One region of the Rhizobium sp. ERR 1071 genome, then DNA from elsewhere that is predicted to be linked to it. Evidence: predicted binding sites of a transcription regulator. Region 1 holds the regulator's gene; the other holds the start of a gene.
The links. The regulator PhoB, encoded in region 1, activates phosphate uptake and scavenging genes when phosphate is short. The targets are predictions, from matches to a motif close to TGTCATNNANCTGTCAT.
Positions count from the first base shown of each region.

Region 1 (7,746 bases):
GGCTTGCCCATGCGCTCGGAGAGACCGCGCCACTGCTTCTGATCGGCATGGTCGCCTTTGTCGCCAATTATCCGGCATCGCCGCTCGATCCTTCGACGGCGTTGCCGGTGCAGATCTATATGTGGGCGAGCGAAGCCGAGCGAGCCTTCGTCGAAAGAACGTCCGGCGCCATCATCGTGCTCCTCTTCTTCCTCGTCGCGATGAACATCGGCGCCATCCTGCTGCGCCGCCGCTTCGAGCGGCGCTGGTAAGGGAGGGCGCACGAAATGAACATGATGACGGAAGCTGCCAGCGAAAGAGCCTTGGCCAAGAAGATGACGACGATCCCTTACAAGATGATCGGCCAGGACGTTTCTGTGTTCTACGGCGACAAGCGGGCGCTCTTCGACGTCAATCTGAAGATCCGCGCCAATACGGTCACGGCCCTGATCGGCCCTTCCGGCTGTGGCAAGTCCACCTTCCTGCGCTGCCTCAACCGCATGAACGATACGATCGAGACCTGCCGCGTCACCGGCAAGATCACGCTCGACGATCAGGATGTCTACGACGACAGCATCGATGTCGTGGAATTGCGCGCCCGCGTCGGCATGGTCTTCCAGAAGCCCAACCCGTTTCCGAAGTCGATCTACGAGAACGTCGCCTACGGCCCGCGCATCCATGGCCTGCATCGCTCAAAGGCCGATCTCGAGCATATCGTCGAAACCAGTCTGCAGAAGGCCGGTCTATGGGGTGAGGTGAAGGATCGGCTCCATGATGCCGGCACGAGCCTGTCGGGCGGCCAGCAGCAGCGCCTCTGCATCGCGCGCGCCGTTGCTGTCAGCCCGGAGGTGATCCTGATGGATGAGCCGTGCTCGGCGCTCGATCCGATCGCAACCGCCAAGGTCGAGGATCTCATCCACGAGCTTCGGGAGAATTTTACCATCGTCATCGTGACGCATTCCATGCAGCAGGCCGCTCGTGTCTCGCAGCGTACCGCAATGTTCCATCTCGGCCACCTGGTCGAGGAGAACGACACCGATAAGATGTTCACCAATCCCGACGATTTCCGCACGCAGGATTACATCATGGGCCGTTTTGGTTGATGATGGCAGGCGCGCGGCTCCTTTCACACAGTTCACTTGAGGATAGAAAAATGGTCTCCACTCACATTCTCTCAGCCTATGACGAAGACCTGAAGTTTCTGACGCGTCGCATTGCCGAAATGGGCGGCCTGGCCGAGCAGATGGTTAGCGACAGCGTACGCGCTCTCGTCAACAGCGACGCGGCCCTGGCCCAGAAGGTCATCTCCGACGACGTCGTTCTCGACCATGCCGAGCGCGAAGTTGGTGACAAGGCGATCGTCACCATCGCTCGTCGTCAGCCGATGGCAGCGGACCTGCGCGAAATCATGGGCTCGATCCGCATCGCCTCCGATCTGGAGCGCGTCGGTGATCTCGGCAAGAATACCGCAAAGCGCGTCATCGCCGTTCAGGGCACGGGCGTGCCGCGTCGTCTCGCTCGTGGCATCGAACACCTCTCCGAACTGGCACTGAGCCAGCTCAAGGAAGTTCTTGATGTTTACGCGACCCGCTCGCCCGATAAGGCCGTGTCGATCCGCGAACGCGACGAGGAAATCGACGCCATGTACACCTCGCTCTTCCGCGAGATGCTGACCTACATGATGGAAGATCCGCGCAACATCACCACCTGCACGCATCTTCTCTTCTGCGCCAAGAACATCGAGCGCATCGGCGACCATGCCACCAACATCGCCGAGACGATCTATTACATGGCGACCGGTGCTCAGCCGGAAGGCGAGCGCCCGAAGGACGATACCGCCAACACCGTCGGCGCAGTGACGGAATAATCTGGAAGCGAAGAAAGGAGACCATAGGCGCATGGTTCCGAGAGTTGCTGTTGTAGAAGACGAGGAAGCGCTTAGCGTTCTGCTGCGCTACAATCTTGAGGCCGAAGGCTTCGAGGTCGACACGATCCTCAGAGGTGATGAGGCCGAGCTGCGTCTCCAGGAGCGCATCCCCGATCTCCTGATCCTCGACTGGATGCTCCCCGGCGTGTCCGGCATCGAGCTCTGCCGCCGGCTGCGTATGCGGCCGGAGACGGAGCGCTTGCCGATCATCATGCTGACGGCTCGCGGCGAGGAAAGCGAGCGCGTGCGCGGACTTTCGACCGGCGCGGACGATTACGTCGTCAAGCCGTTCTCGACGCCGGAGCTGATGGCCCGCGTCAAGGCGATGCTGCGGCGCGCCCGCCCGGAGGTTCTCTCCACGGTGCTGCGTTGCGGCGATATCGAGCTGGACCGCGAAACCCATCGCGTCCACCGCAAGAGCCGCGAAGTCCGGCTGGGGCCGACAGAATTCCGCCTGCTGGAGTTCCTGATGTCCTCGCCAGGCCGCGTCTTCTCGCGTTCGCAGCTACTCGATGGCGTATGGGGGCACGATATCTACGTCGATGAACGCACGGTCGACGTCCATGTCGGCCGTCTGCGCAAGGCGCTCAATTTCTCCAATATGCAGGATGTCATCCGTACCGTTCGCGGCGCGGGCTATTCCATGGAAGCCTGAGCGGCTTGCCGCTCGGGTGTTACTAAATAGCGGCGGAAATAGAAAAACGGGCCTCGAGGGGCCCGTTTCTCTTTGTCTTGCGGTAACTTTCAGCCGTTGTTGCGACGGCGGTCATGCACCGGCTGGTAGGCCATGCGCTGATGATAGGTGCAGTAGGGCGACGAATCCGGGCTGTCATTGCCGCAGAAGTGGAAGTCGTCCTTCAGCGGATCCCCGACCGGCCATTTGCAGGTGCGTTCCGTCAGCTCCGTCAGGCCGAGGCGGCGGGAGATCGGAACGACGACGTTCGATGCCGGGCGATACTGAATTTCATTGACGGAATCGATCTCGATCTCTTCCTTCAGCATGGTTGCACCCTGCTGGCGGGCGACCACGGTGCGGGTAGCGACGCGCGAGCCGTAGGTCGTTGCGCGAGGAGCCGCGGCACTGCGCTTTGGCGTGCGCGTCGCGGTTGCCGTGCCGCCCGCCTTCGCTCGGCCAGGAAGGTTCAGGCGGTGCACCTTGCCGATAACGGCATTACGGCTCACGCCACCGAGCTGCGCAGCGATCTGGCTGGCGCTCAACCCTTCGGACCATAGCTTTTTCAGCTTCTCGACGCGTTCGTCTGTCCAATTCATGCCCTGTCTCCGCTGTCGCGTTTCCGATGGCAGAATCCCTCACCATTGCCTCGCATGGGAACGAGGCGCGAAACGCTCTAAAATTGTGGTGACTAGTTCCGCCGCATGCAGTCTAGCAATTGCTTTTTAACCTAGTGTGAGGCTGACTCCGTGACAAGAGTCGCGAGAATCTTGAGGAATCGATTTCGAGGTTTTCCCCAACTTGCTGCCTAGGCGTGGCATTTCTGCAATAGGCGCCGCCGAACCTATCTCTTTTGCCCGCAAGCGCTATCTCGCACCTGCTAAAACGCCAGTTTTGTTGACATCGCGATGCAAAACATCAATAGTGCCCGGGCCGCCGCAAGGCGGCATTTTTGATTTTTTCGGACCCGTTTCATCAAATCGAAGCGATCGGTCCTTAAAGTTGTGATCAGGAGATATGGCCATGGCCGAGACCACGCCGCTTTATGACACCTATATGCGCGCTCCGTTACGGTTCGAGCGAGGCGAGGGCGTCTGGCTGGTCACCGAAAATGGCGAGCGCTACCTCGATTTCGCAGCCGGCGTCGCGGTCAACTCGCTCGGTCACGCCCATCCTCATCTCGTCGCCGAATTGAAGGCCCAGGCCGACAAGGTCTGGCACCTGTCGAACCTCTACGAGGTGCCCGGTCAGGAGAAGCTGTCGAAGCGGCTGACGGAAGCGACCTTCGCCGACAAGGTATTCTTCACCAATTCGGGCGCCGAGGCGCTGGAATGCGCCATCAAGACGGCGCGGCGCTATCAATTCGCCAAGGGGCATCCCGAAAAGTTCCACATCATCACCTTCGAGGGCGCCTTCCACGGCCGCACCATCGCGACCATCGCCGCCGGCGGCCAGGAGAAGTATATCGAGGGCTTCGGGCCTAAGGCACCGGGTTTTGACCAAGTGCAGTTCGGTGATCTCGATGCCGTGCGTGCCGCCATCACGGATGCGACAGCCGGGATCCTGATCGAGCCGGTCCAGGGTGAGGGCGGCATCCGTCCGGCCACCAATGAATTCCTGCGCGGGCTGCGTGAGATCTGCGACGAACACGGCCTGCTGCTGATCCTCGACGAAGTACAGTGTGGCGTCGGCCGCACTGGCAAGCTTTTCGCCTATGAATGGGCCGGCATCAAGCCTGATATCATGGCTGTCGCCAAGGGCATCGGCGGCGGTTTCCCGCTCGGTGCCTGCCTTGCGACGGCGGAAGCCGCCTCAGGCATGAAGGCAGGCACCCACGGTTCCACCTATGGCGGCAATCCGCTCGCCATGGCGGTCGGAAATGCCGTTCTCGATATCGTGCTTGCCGAAGGCTTCCTGCAGCATGTGCGCGATGTCTCGCTGGTCTTCCGCCAGGGGCTCGCCTCGCTCAAGGATCGTTTTCCTGACATCATCGAGGACGTTCGCGGCGAAGGTCTGATGCTCGGCATCAAGGCGGCCATTCCGCAGGCAGAGCTGCTGCAGGCTATCCGTGCCGAGCATCTGCTCGGCGTGCCGGCCGGCGATAACGTCATCCGCCTTCTGCCGCCGCTGGTCGTCACCGCCGAAGAAGCACGCGAAGGTCTTGCCCGCCTGGAGCGTGCCGCCGAGCGTGCGCGCGCAGCTCGCACCAAGAAATCGGCTTGAGTTCAACGCCCGTAGATGGGGCGTTCCTGCCCCACGCGGGCGTTATTGTTTTTTCTGGAGCACAGGTAAGGACATGGCTTCTCCGAAACACTTTCTCGACCTCTCTGCCGTTCCGGCGGCCGATCTGCGCAACATCATCGATGACGCGATCGTGCGAAAGAGCGCGCAGAAGGCCGGCACTGCCGACAAGCCGCTGGCCGGCAAGATGCTGGCGATGATCTTCGAGAAGCCGTCCACCCGAACCCGCGTTTCCTTCGATGTCGGCATGCGACAGCTGGGCGGCGAGACGCTGTTCCTCTCCGGCACCGAAATGCAGCTTGGCCGCGCCGAAACGATCGGCGATACGGCCAAGGTGCTGTCGCGCTATGTCGATGCCATCATGATCCGCACGACCGATCATTCGCGCCTGCTGGAGCTGGCGGAACATGCGACGGTTCCCGTCATCAATGCGCTGACCGACGATACGCATCCTTGCCAGATCATGGCCGACATCATGACCTTCGAAGAGCATCGCGGCCCGATCAAGGGCAAGACGCTCGCCTGGACGGGCGACGGCAACAACGTGCTGCATTCGCTGATCGAAGGGGCCGCGCGCTTCGGCTATCGCATGAATATGGCGGTACCCCTTGGCTCCGAGCCGAAGGATCACTATCTGAACTGGGCCCGCAACGAGGGCGCCGAAATCATGCTCTCGCATGATGCAGACCGTGCGGTCGCCGGCGCCGATTGCGTGGTAACCGATACCTGGGTTTCCATGAATCAGGAGCACCGGGCACGCGGTCACAACGTCTTCCAGCCCTATCAGGTCAACAAGGCTTTGATGGCACAGGCCGGCAAAGACGCTTTGTTCATGCATTGCCTGCCTGCTCATCGCGGGGAGGAGGTGACGGACGAGGTGATCGATGGCCCGCAATCCGTTGTCTTCGATGAGGCGGAAAACCGCCTTCATGCGCAAAAGTCGATTCTTGCTTGGTGCCTGGGCGCGATCTGAAGATATTAAACCGCGTCTCAAGGGCGCGGGCGCAGTAGGAGTAAAGCAATGGCCGAAAATGCCGCAACGCTGGGTCAGTTTGATTTCGCCGGTGACGATCATGTCGTTCCCTTCCAGGTGGAAGGTCTGGACGTGCGCGGCCGTGCCGTACAGCTCGGTCCGCTGCTGGACGCGATCCTTGCCCGGCATGACTATCCGACGCCGGTTGCACGCCTTCTGGCGGAGGCCATCGTCCTGACCGTCCTGCTTGGCACGTCGCTGAAATTCGAAGGCAAGTTTACCGTACAGACCAAGGGCGACGGTCCCGTCGACCTTCTGGTTGCCGATTTCACGACGCCGGAAAACGTTCGCGCCTATGCCCGTTTCGACGAAGAAGCACTGGAAAAGGCAGTCGCCGAAGGCCGGACCGAGCCGGAACAGCTGCTCGGCAAGGGCGTCCTCGCCTTCACCATCGATCAGGGCCGTTTCAGCCAGCCCTATCAGGGCATTGTCGCGCTTGATGGCGCCTCGCTCGAAGAGATTGCCGGCACCTATTTCCGTCAGTCGGAGCAGATCCCGACGCGCGTGCGTCTGGGGGCGGCAGAACTTTTCGACCGTGATGAGAACGGCAAGCCGCGTCACCGCTGGCGGGCCGGTGGCCTGATCGCGCAGTTCCTGCCCGAAGCGCCCGAGCGTATGCGTCAGCCGGACCTGCATGGCGGCGATGGCGATACCGGCGTGCGCGATCATGTCGAAGACGATGCCTGGGCGGAGGCACGCAGCCTGGTGGAAACCATCGATGCCGATGAGCTGACGGATCCGCAGGTTGGCACCGAGCGCCTTCTCTATCGCCTGTTCCACGAGCGTGGCGTACGCGTCTACGAGCCGAAGGCCGTCTATGACCGCTGTTCGTGCTCGCGCGACAAGCTGAAGGGCGTCTTGAAGGGCTTCACGGCCGAGGAGATCGAGGCCAGCCAGGAGAATGGCGAGATCGCCGTCACTTGTGAATTCTGCTCTACGACGTATCGCTTCGACGTGTCGGAGATAGAGGCGGCCTGATGTTGCCGATTTTGTCGGCTCAGTTCAGCGTGCGCAACAGGTTGGGCGTATCCAGAGAAAAGGCGGGGATCTTGACATGGAATTGCTCTCCGTCGTCCGTTTCCATCTGGTAATGGCCGAACATCATGCCTGACGGCGTATCCAGCGGGCAGCCCGATGAATATTCATAGGTATCGCCGGGTTTCAGATGCGGCTGCTCGCCGACGACGCCCGGCCCCGTCACCTCATCCACCATGCCATTCATGTCGGTGATGTGCCAGTAGCGTGTCACCAGCTTCACGGCCTTCTTCGAATGGTTGGATATGACGATGCGGTATCCCCAGACATAGCGATCGTCGTCCGGATCGGATTGCTCCTCCAGATAAAAAGGTTCGACGACAACCTCGATGTCGCGTGTTAGGGCGCGATACATGCCTGATACCTTGCCACTGCCCTGAAGCGCCGAGCGCTTCTCCAAGCCTCACTGCCGCTTCAGCATTTCCACATTCGCGGCATATTATCCGCATTCCACCACCCCCGCCAAGAGCGGGATATCTAGCGGTATCCTATAACCAGCCCGCTCCGTCAAGGAACGGCGTGATGAAAACTTGCGTGAACGGGTAGAGCCTTCCCGGCATTTAGCTATTACAGCTAATAACGAAGGTTAACGAGACGTCGAAAGAAGTATCTCAAATCGTCTGTCATTTGGTATTCTCTGACATGAAGCCTCTCTCTCCACTTTTGGTGAGAAGAAACGCTTGCCGCAGCCAAAGGTGCACTTGTAGGTTGCCCGTCATATCTGCAGCCCGCCGATCAAAATCTCCAGCTCATATAATTCCTCATTTCATCTTATGTTCCCTGGGGGTGTGACCGCAATTTTCATCGGAAGGCATTTCGGCTATCATCTGATTCTGGCATGGCCCGTGCCTCCCCCCT
Region 1 is NZ_VITM01000003.1:530,044-537,789, reverse strand. It holds gene pstA (PstA family ABC transporter permease) at 1-251, shown strand, start outside; gene pstB (phosphate ABC transporter ATP-binding protein PstB) at 267-1,082, shown strand; gene phoU (phosphate signaling complex protein PhoU) at 1,133-1,846, shown strand; gene phoB (phosphate regulon transcriptional regulator PhoB) at 1,878-2,561, shown strand; gene FBZ99_RS12685 (GcrA family cell cycle regulator) at 2,651-3,178, opposite strand; gene FBZ99_RS12675 (aspartate aminotransferase family protein) at 3,603-4,802, shown strand; gene argF (ornithine carbamoyltransferase) at 4,876-5,793, shown strand; gene FBZ99_RS12665 (Hsp33 family molecular chaperone) at 5,842-6,831, shown strand; gene apaG (Co2+/Mg2+ efflux protein ApaG) at 6,851-7,243, opposite strand.

Region 2 (7,746 bases), on a different contig from region 1:
TGAAATCGGCAACGTCGCTGGCCTCGACGGTATTCGGTGGGCGCTCGAAGAAACACGGCAATTGCCGCTGCGCTTCTTGACCCTGGCGCCATCCTGCGTCCCCTCGGCACCCGGCCTTGAGCTTGCCGGTGAGGAATTCCGCTCAGGCGAAATGACAACCATGCTCAGCTGGCCGGAGATTTCCGGTGTCGCCGAAGTGATGAACATGCGAGGGGTCCTTGAGCGCAGCGAGCCGATGCGCGGCATCCTTGAGGCCGGACTTGCGAGCGGCAAGCGCGTCTGCGGCCATGCCCGCGGACTGGAAGGTGCGGAATTGCAGGCCTTTGCCTCCGCGGGGATTCAATCCGATCACGAGCTCACCTCGGCCGAGGACTTGCTGGCGAAATTGCGGGCGGGCCTTACCATCGAGTTGCGCGGCTCCCATGACTATGTTCTGCCCGGCGTCGTCGACGTGCTGAAAAAACTGCCGCATCTGCCGCAAACGCTGACGATCTGCACCGATGACGTCTTCCCCGACGACCTCGTGAATGAGGGAGCAATGTCATCCGTTCTCAGACGCCTGATCGGCTATGGAATGAAGCCGATCGATGCCATCCGCGCCGCCACGCTCAACGCCGCCATGTGGCTGAACCGCCATGATCTGGGACTGGTGGCACCTGGCCGCCGCGCAGACATCATCATCCTTTCCGATCTCGAAAAGATTGCGGTCGACCGCGTCTTCGCATCTGGACGTGAGATCGCAAGAGGCGGCAGCCTCATTGGAGCCAGCGAGTGCACGCCCTCGGATGCCTATCGCGACACCGTGAAGGTCGGAAGGCTTTCTGCTACCGATTTCGAGATCAAGCTGTCTGGTATGACCGAAGCTCGCGTCAACACGATTGTCAGCCCACGATTCACGAAATGGGGAGAGGCAACCGTCAAAGTCGAAAATGACAAGCTCGTCTTGCCTGACAATATGCTGCTGATGGCTGTTATTCACCGTCACGGAAGAAAAGAGCCGACACCCGTCATCGGCATCCTCGAAGACTGGGGTCACTGGATCGGCGCGCTTGCGACGACGATATCGCATGACAGCCATAATCTCACCGTCTTCGGCCGTGACCCCACGGATATGGCTGCGGCGGCCAATGCCGTCATCGACGCCGGCGGCGGCATGGCGACGGCGGCCGATGGCGAGGTGACGGCGGTGCTTCCCCTGCCTGTCTGCGGCCTGCTGTCGGATGCGCCCGCAAAGGAGGTGGCCGACGACTTCGCCAGGCTGCGTGCCGCGGCCGATGCAGGCGCCGACTGGATGCCGCCCATTCGCACCTTCAAGGCGGTCGTCGGAGCAAGCCTTGCCTGTAACCCCGGCCCGCACGTCACCGATCTCGGGCTGACCGACGGAACCACCCAGGACATCAGACCGCTTCTGGCTTCAAGCCAAAATTGAGGTCACCAGCCAGACGGCGGCATTTGCCGACTTAGGAGATATAGACAATGACCTCAACTAGGAATGTTGGGCAGCCGGGTGATACGTCAGAGCCGCGGTGGAAGACCTATTTTCGCATGGGCGAGCGTAAAGCCAATACGAAGACGGAAATCATTGCCGGGATGACGTCCTTCCTGGCAGCGGCCTATCTCCTCGTCGTGATCCCTTCTCTGCTTCCGCCGGTGGCATCGACCGCGCCGCCGCAACGACGGCAACCATTCTCGTCATCATCGGCGCGACCCTGTTCATGGCGCTTTATGCCAATATGCCCTTCGTGGTGGGGCCGGGCATCGGCGGCTCGGTTCTGGTGGGGCCGACGATGGCAGCCGTGGAGCATATTCCCTGGCAGACTGGCCTTGCCATCTCCTTCTGGTCGAGTGTCGTCTTCGTTCTGCTGACCGTCCTCGGTGTACGCCAGGTCATTGCCCGCATGGTTCCAGCCCAGATCAAGCTCGGACTGGGTGCGGCGATCGGATTGTTCATCGCGCTTCTCGGCTTCAAGAATGCAGGTCTCGTCGATGTCAACGCCAAGAGCCACGCGCTCATGCTCGGTTCGTTCAACTCGGGACAGGCGATCATTGCCGTCTTCGGCATCTTCCTCGCCGTCTTCCTGCGCGGGCGCAAAGTGCCGGGGCCGATCCTCTGGGCGATCCTGGGCAGCACGCTGCTCGGCATTCCGCTCGGCGTGACCAAGGTGCCCGCCGCATTCTTCGGAGTGCCGCACGGCATCTCTGAGATCGGCCTTCAGCTCGATTTCCTTGGTGCGCTGAAGATCGAATATTTCCCCTATCTCTTCGCCTTCTTCGCATCCGAATTCTTCTCGACCCTGGGCACGACGCTCGCCGTTGGCGCCAAGGCCGGCCTGGTCGATGAGGAAGGCAACATGGCGGACCTGGGCAAGCCGTTCCTCGTCGATTCGATTGCCGCCACGATCAGTCCGCTGCTCGGCATTCCCTCCGCCACGGCGCTGGTCGAGAGCGCGACAGGCGCGGAAGCCGGCGGACGTACCGGTTTTGCTTCACTTGCAACCGCAGCCCTTTTCGCGCTCACTTTGCTTTTTACGCCGATCGCGCTGATGATCCCGGCAGCCGCCACGGCACCCGCCCTGATCCTCGTCGGCATGTCGATGTTCAGCGCGCTGAAGCGTGTCGACCTGGAGAATTTCTCCGACGGTCTCTCTGCCCTGATGATGGTCCTTCTGACCCTGGTCTCCAACAGCTTTGGAACCGGCATCGCCGGAGGACTGCTGTTCTACGTCATCGTCAAGGTCTTATCGGGAGAAGCAAGGCAGGTGTCTATCGGCATGTATCTTCTCGCCATCCCGCTTGCCTATTATTTCTGGACCGTGGCCGCTCACTGAGCGGCCACAAATCCATAAGTTGTGCACCCGCGATCCGGCATGAAACGGCGGGCTGGCGACGTGACCGGCGGTGGCCATCAATACGGTTTGGGACGTCCTCTATTCTGTCACATCCATGTCATGAAATGCGCCGACACCTCATCCCAGATCAAGAGCGGGTATCGACATGGATTATTTCAGACGTTTCAACTTTCTGTTCGCAACGCCAACCTTCGACAATGAGGACCTGGAAGGCGCCCGCTATAATCAGATCGTCGAGGAGATCGAACGCTCAGGTTTCGAGGTGGTGCGCGCGCGCAATCTCGAAGATGCCGAGATCGCCGTGCAGACCGACGCGGCCATCGGCTGCATGCTGGTGGACTGGGGCAAGAAGGGCCTCGAAGGCAAGACGGCCGCCCTCATCAACCTCATGCGCCGGCGCGGCCTGGAATTCCCGATCATCCTCCTGATCCGCCGCAAGCGCTTCGAGGATGTGCCGGTCGAAGTCCTCGATTTCATCGACGGCTACGTCTTCCTCTCCGAGGAAACGCCCGCCTTCATCGCGAAAAGCCTCATCAGCCGGCTGAAGCAATATGCCGAGACGCTGAAGACGCCGTTCTTCGGCGCGCTGGTCGATTATGCCGAAGAGGGCAATCATCTCTGGACCTGCCCCGGGCACAATGGCGGCATCTTCTACAGCCGCAGCCCCATCGGCCGGGTCTTCATGGAGCATCTCGGCGAAGCGGTGTTCCGCGACGACCTCGACAACTCCGTGCTCGATCTCGGCGACCTTCTGACCCACGAGGGACCGGCTCTCGCCGCGCAGAAGGAGGCGGCCAAGATCTTCGGCGCCGAAAAGACCTATTTCGTGCTGAACGGCACCTCCACGTCCAACAAAGTCGCGCTCTCGGCCCTCGTCACCGACGGCGATCTCGTGCTGTTCGATCGCAACAACCACAAGGCCGCCCATCACGGCGCGCTAATGATCTCGGGCGGCATTCCGATCTACCTGCCGACCAGACGCAATCTCTATGGCCTGATCGGTCCGATGGATTTCGCCACCATGGACGAGGACGCGCTGCGCGAGCGCATTCGCACCCATCCGCTGGTAAAAGATCCGGAAGCCTACAAGAAGCCGCGTCCGTTCCGCGTCGCGGTCGTGGAGCAATGCACCTATGACGGCACCATCCACAATGCCGAGATGATCCTAAAGCGCATCGGACATCTGTGCGACTACATCCTTTTCGACGAGGCATGGGCGGGCTTCATGAAGTTTCACCCGCTTTATGCCGGGCGCTTTGCCATGGGCCTTTCGGACCTCGGCCCCGATGCACCCGGGATCATCGCCACGCAGTCGACCCACAAGCAACTCGCAAGCTTTTCGCAGGCCTCGCAGATCCACATGAAGGATAGGCACATCACGGGCCAGAAACGCCGCGTGGAACACCGTCGCTTCAACGAAAGCTTCATGCAGCACGCCTCGACCTCGCCCTTCTATCCGTTGTTTGCCTCGCTCGACGTCGGCGCGCAGATGATGAAGGGCCGTTCGGGCGAAGTGCTTTGGGACGACACGATCCGCCTCGGCATCGAACTGCGCAAGAAAATCCGCGCCGTACGGCGCGAATTCGAGGAGAAGGAACATCGTCCCGAACGCCGCTGGTTCTTCGAGCCCTTCGTGCCGGATCGGGTCGCGATTCCTGATGTGGCAAGCCCCGGTGCTGTGCACGATGTGCCTTGGGAGAGCGTCGCGACCGATCAGCTCGCCACCAATCCCGCCTTCTGGCACCTGACACCCGATGCGGCATGGCACGGCTTTTCCAGCATGGAGCCGGGTTTCGCCATGACGGATCCGAACAAGCTCACCCTGCTTACCCCCGGCTTTGATCGAGCGACTGGAAAATATACGGAACACGGCATTCCAGCGCCTGTCGTTGCGCAATATCTGCGCGAAAACCGTATCGTCGCGGAAAAGAACGACCTCAATTCGCTGCTCTTCCTGCTCACACCCGGTGTCGAAGCCAGCAAGGCCGGCACCCTGATCAGCGGCCTTGTCGCCTTTAAAAAGCTTCATGACGACAACGCGCTGCTGGAAGAGGCCATTCCGGAATTCTACCGCCGCCGTCCCGGCCGTTATGCGGGCGTGCGCCTGCGCGATCTTTGCGCTGACATGCACAATTTCTTTCGTCAGGCCGATGTCAGCGCCCTGCAGACGAAGCAATTTTCCGCAGAACACCTGCCGCCGATCGCCATGTCGCCGCACGATGCCGCGCGCTGCCTGGTGCGCAACGATGTCGACTATCTGCCGATCGACGCCATTGCCGGCCGCATCGCGACGACACCCTTCGTCGTCTATCCCCCGGGGATTGCAACCATCGTGCCCGGCGAGCGCCTGACGGAACAGGCAAAGCCCATGATCGACTATCTCAAAATGTTCGAAACCTGCTTCAACACCTTCCCCGGCTTCGAGGTGGAGATCCAGGGCCTCTATCGCGAGATCGATGCATCCGGCAAAATCCGGCTCTATACCTACGTTGTCGCGGAATAGGCTTGGAAATTCAGGTTCGGACATGAAGCAGGATAAAACAATCATCGTTCGCCCATCCCGGGAGAGCGACGTCGATGCCATGCTGGCTATCTATCGCCGTCATATTCACCGCGGGGTCGAAGCCGGGGTCGATGATAGCGACACGCCGCAGCCGGACGATCTGCGCGAACGGCGCAAGAATTTGAAGGACCGCCGCTTTCCGCATGTCGTCGCGATCGAGGGTGAGAAGGTCGTCGGCTATGCCTATGTGGTGCTGTTCCGCAAGCGCCCGGCCTATCGCTATACCGTCAAGCATTCGATCTATGTGCATCACGACCATGTCGGCCAGGGTGTCGGAAGCCTGCTCATGCGCGGACTGATCGACGCCTGCGCGGCGGCCGGCTTCCGACAGATGATCGGCTATATCGACGCGGACAACGTCGCTTCGCTCGCCCTGCACGAACGCTTCGGCTTCGTTCGCGTCGGCCTGCTGCCGGCTGTTGCCTATCGCTACGGCCGCTGGGCCGATACCGTGATGGTCCAGCGCTCGCTCGGTCCCGGCTCAACCACGCAGCCGCCTCCGCCGCCGCTCTCCACCCGCTGAAGCAGAAGGACCTGTTGTCGGCCGTAACACAACTCCGTGCTTAGACTGGATGCCGCATCGGGGCCGGCAGGAAGCCCAAAACAAAATCTATGACCTTCGACGAGGACATTTCGCAGGGCTTGAGGGTGAGGCTTGCTGCGGAGAGCATATAGAGATTGAAACTGACGACATCGGTCCCGCCAAGCTCCTCGCCATAGAGCCAGATCCGTTTGCCGTCGGCCGATCGCTTGACCGTCACACCCCAGGGGCGACCTTGAAAATGCCCCTCCGAATAGCCGTCAGGCAGCTTCGCAAGCGCATGTTCGAAGCCCGACAATTCGGCGGGCAGCAGCTGCGGCGCGCCGTCGATCATGGAGCCAGGCATTCGTCACATATGCCGCAGCCGTCTTCGTCCATCTTCCTCGCCGACCGCAGCCTGCGGCAGCACAGACACGCGGTGCCGTCGGCTCGGGATTCCTCGTCACGCTCGGGCGGGAGGATCTCCATAAGCAAGTCGGAAAGTGGATCGGTAGCGATTTGGCCCATCTCAAGGCTCCGTATTGGGGGACGGACAAGAGATAAGAAGCCTTGCGCGCATCTCAAGGTACCGTTTGCGGCATGGCTGGCCTGCGGCAATTTCCTCGCCTCTCCCTAGCAAGACAACCGAGCCGGTTTGATATCGTCATCGAGGATGATATGTTCCGCATTTGTTTCAGCTTCCGCAATAACGGACCGCGCTGAACCTACTGTGTAATGACCGAGACCGCCATGAACGACACCAGCTCGACCACTGTCCGGAAGATCATCCATGTCGATATGGATGCATTCTATGCATCGGTCGAGCAGCGGGACAATCCGGAGCTGCGCGGCAAGCCGCTTGCGGTCGGCGGGTCGGCTGCACGCGGCGTCGTGGCGGCCGCAAGCTACGAGGCCCGTGCCTTCGGCGTTCACTCGGCGATGCCTTCGGTTACCGCAAAACGCAAATGTCCGGACCTGATTTTCGTGCCGCCGCGCTTTGACGTCTACAGGGCGGTGTCGCAGCAGATCCGCGAGATCTTTGCCGAATATACTTCGATGATCGAGCCGCTGTCGCTCGACGAAGCCTATCTCGACGTCACCCAGAACCACAAGGGGATGGAAATCGCCACCGAGATCGCGCTGGAGATCCGGACCAAGATCAAGCAGGTCACCGGCCTCAATGCTCCGGCCGGCATTTCCTACAACAAATTCCTCGCCAAAATGGCAAGCGACCTCAACAAGCCGAACGGCCAGGCAGTCATTACGCCAAGGAATGGCCCGGCCTTCGTCGAAACGCTTCCCGTCAAGAAATTCCATGGCGTCGGGCCGGCGACAGCCGAGCGGATGCACAAATATGGGATCGAAACCGGACTAGATCTGAAATCGAAATCGCTCGCCTTCCTGCAGGAGCATTTTGGAAAGGCAGGCCCTTATTTCTACGGTATCGCCCGCGGCATCGACGAGCGCCAGGTAAAGCCGGACCGGGTTCGCAAATCCATAGGCGCAGAAGACACATTCGTTGAGGATATCGACGATCTAGAGCTGGCGACGGCGGAACTGCGGCCGCTTGCGCAGAAGGTTTGGCGCTACTGCGAAACAGGCGGTTTCAGCGCCAAGACGGTGACCGTGAAGATCAAATATTCGGACTTTACCCAGGCGACACGTAGTCGGACAAGCTCCCTGCCGGTCGCCGGCGTCGGCGCTGTCCTCGAAACAGCGTCGGCGCTTCTGGCAACCGTCCACCCGTTCACGCGGCCAATCCGGCTGCTCGGCATCACGCTTTCGTCTTTGACGAACGAAGAGACAGATAGTGG
Region 2 is NZ_VITM01000010.1:166,487-174,232, forward strand. It holds gene FBZ99_RS26650 (adenine deaminase) at 1-1,429, shown strand, start outside; gene FBZ99_RS26655 (NCS2 family permease) at 1,656-2,828, shown strand; gene FBZ99_RS26660 (Orn/Lys/Arg decarboxylase N-terminal domain-containing protein) at 2,995-5,352, shown strand; gene FBZ99_RS26665 (GNAT family N-acetyltransferase) at 5,375-5,935, shown strand; gene FBZ99_RS26670 (hypothetical protein) at 5,976-6,299, opposite strand; gene dinB (DNA polymerase IV) at 6,683-7,746, shown strand, end outside.
Region 2: a site for PhoB is predicted at 2,934-2,950, ahead of FBZ99_RS26660 (Orn/Lys/Arg decarboxylase N-terminal domain-containing protein). Genes of this name have one in related genera too.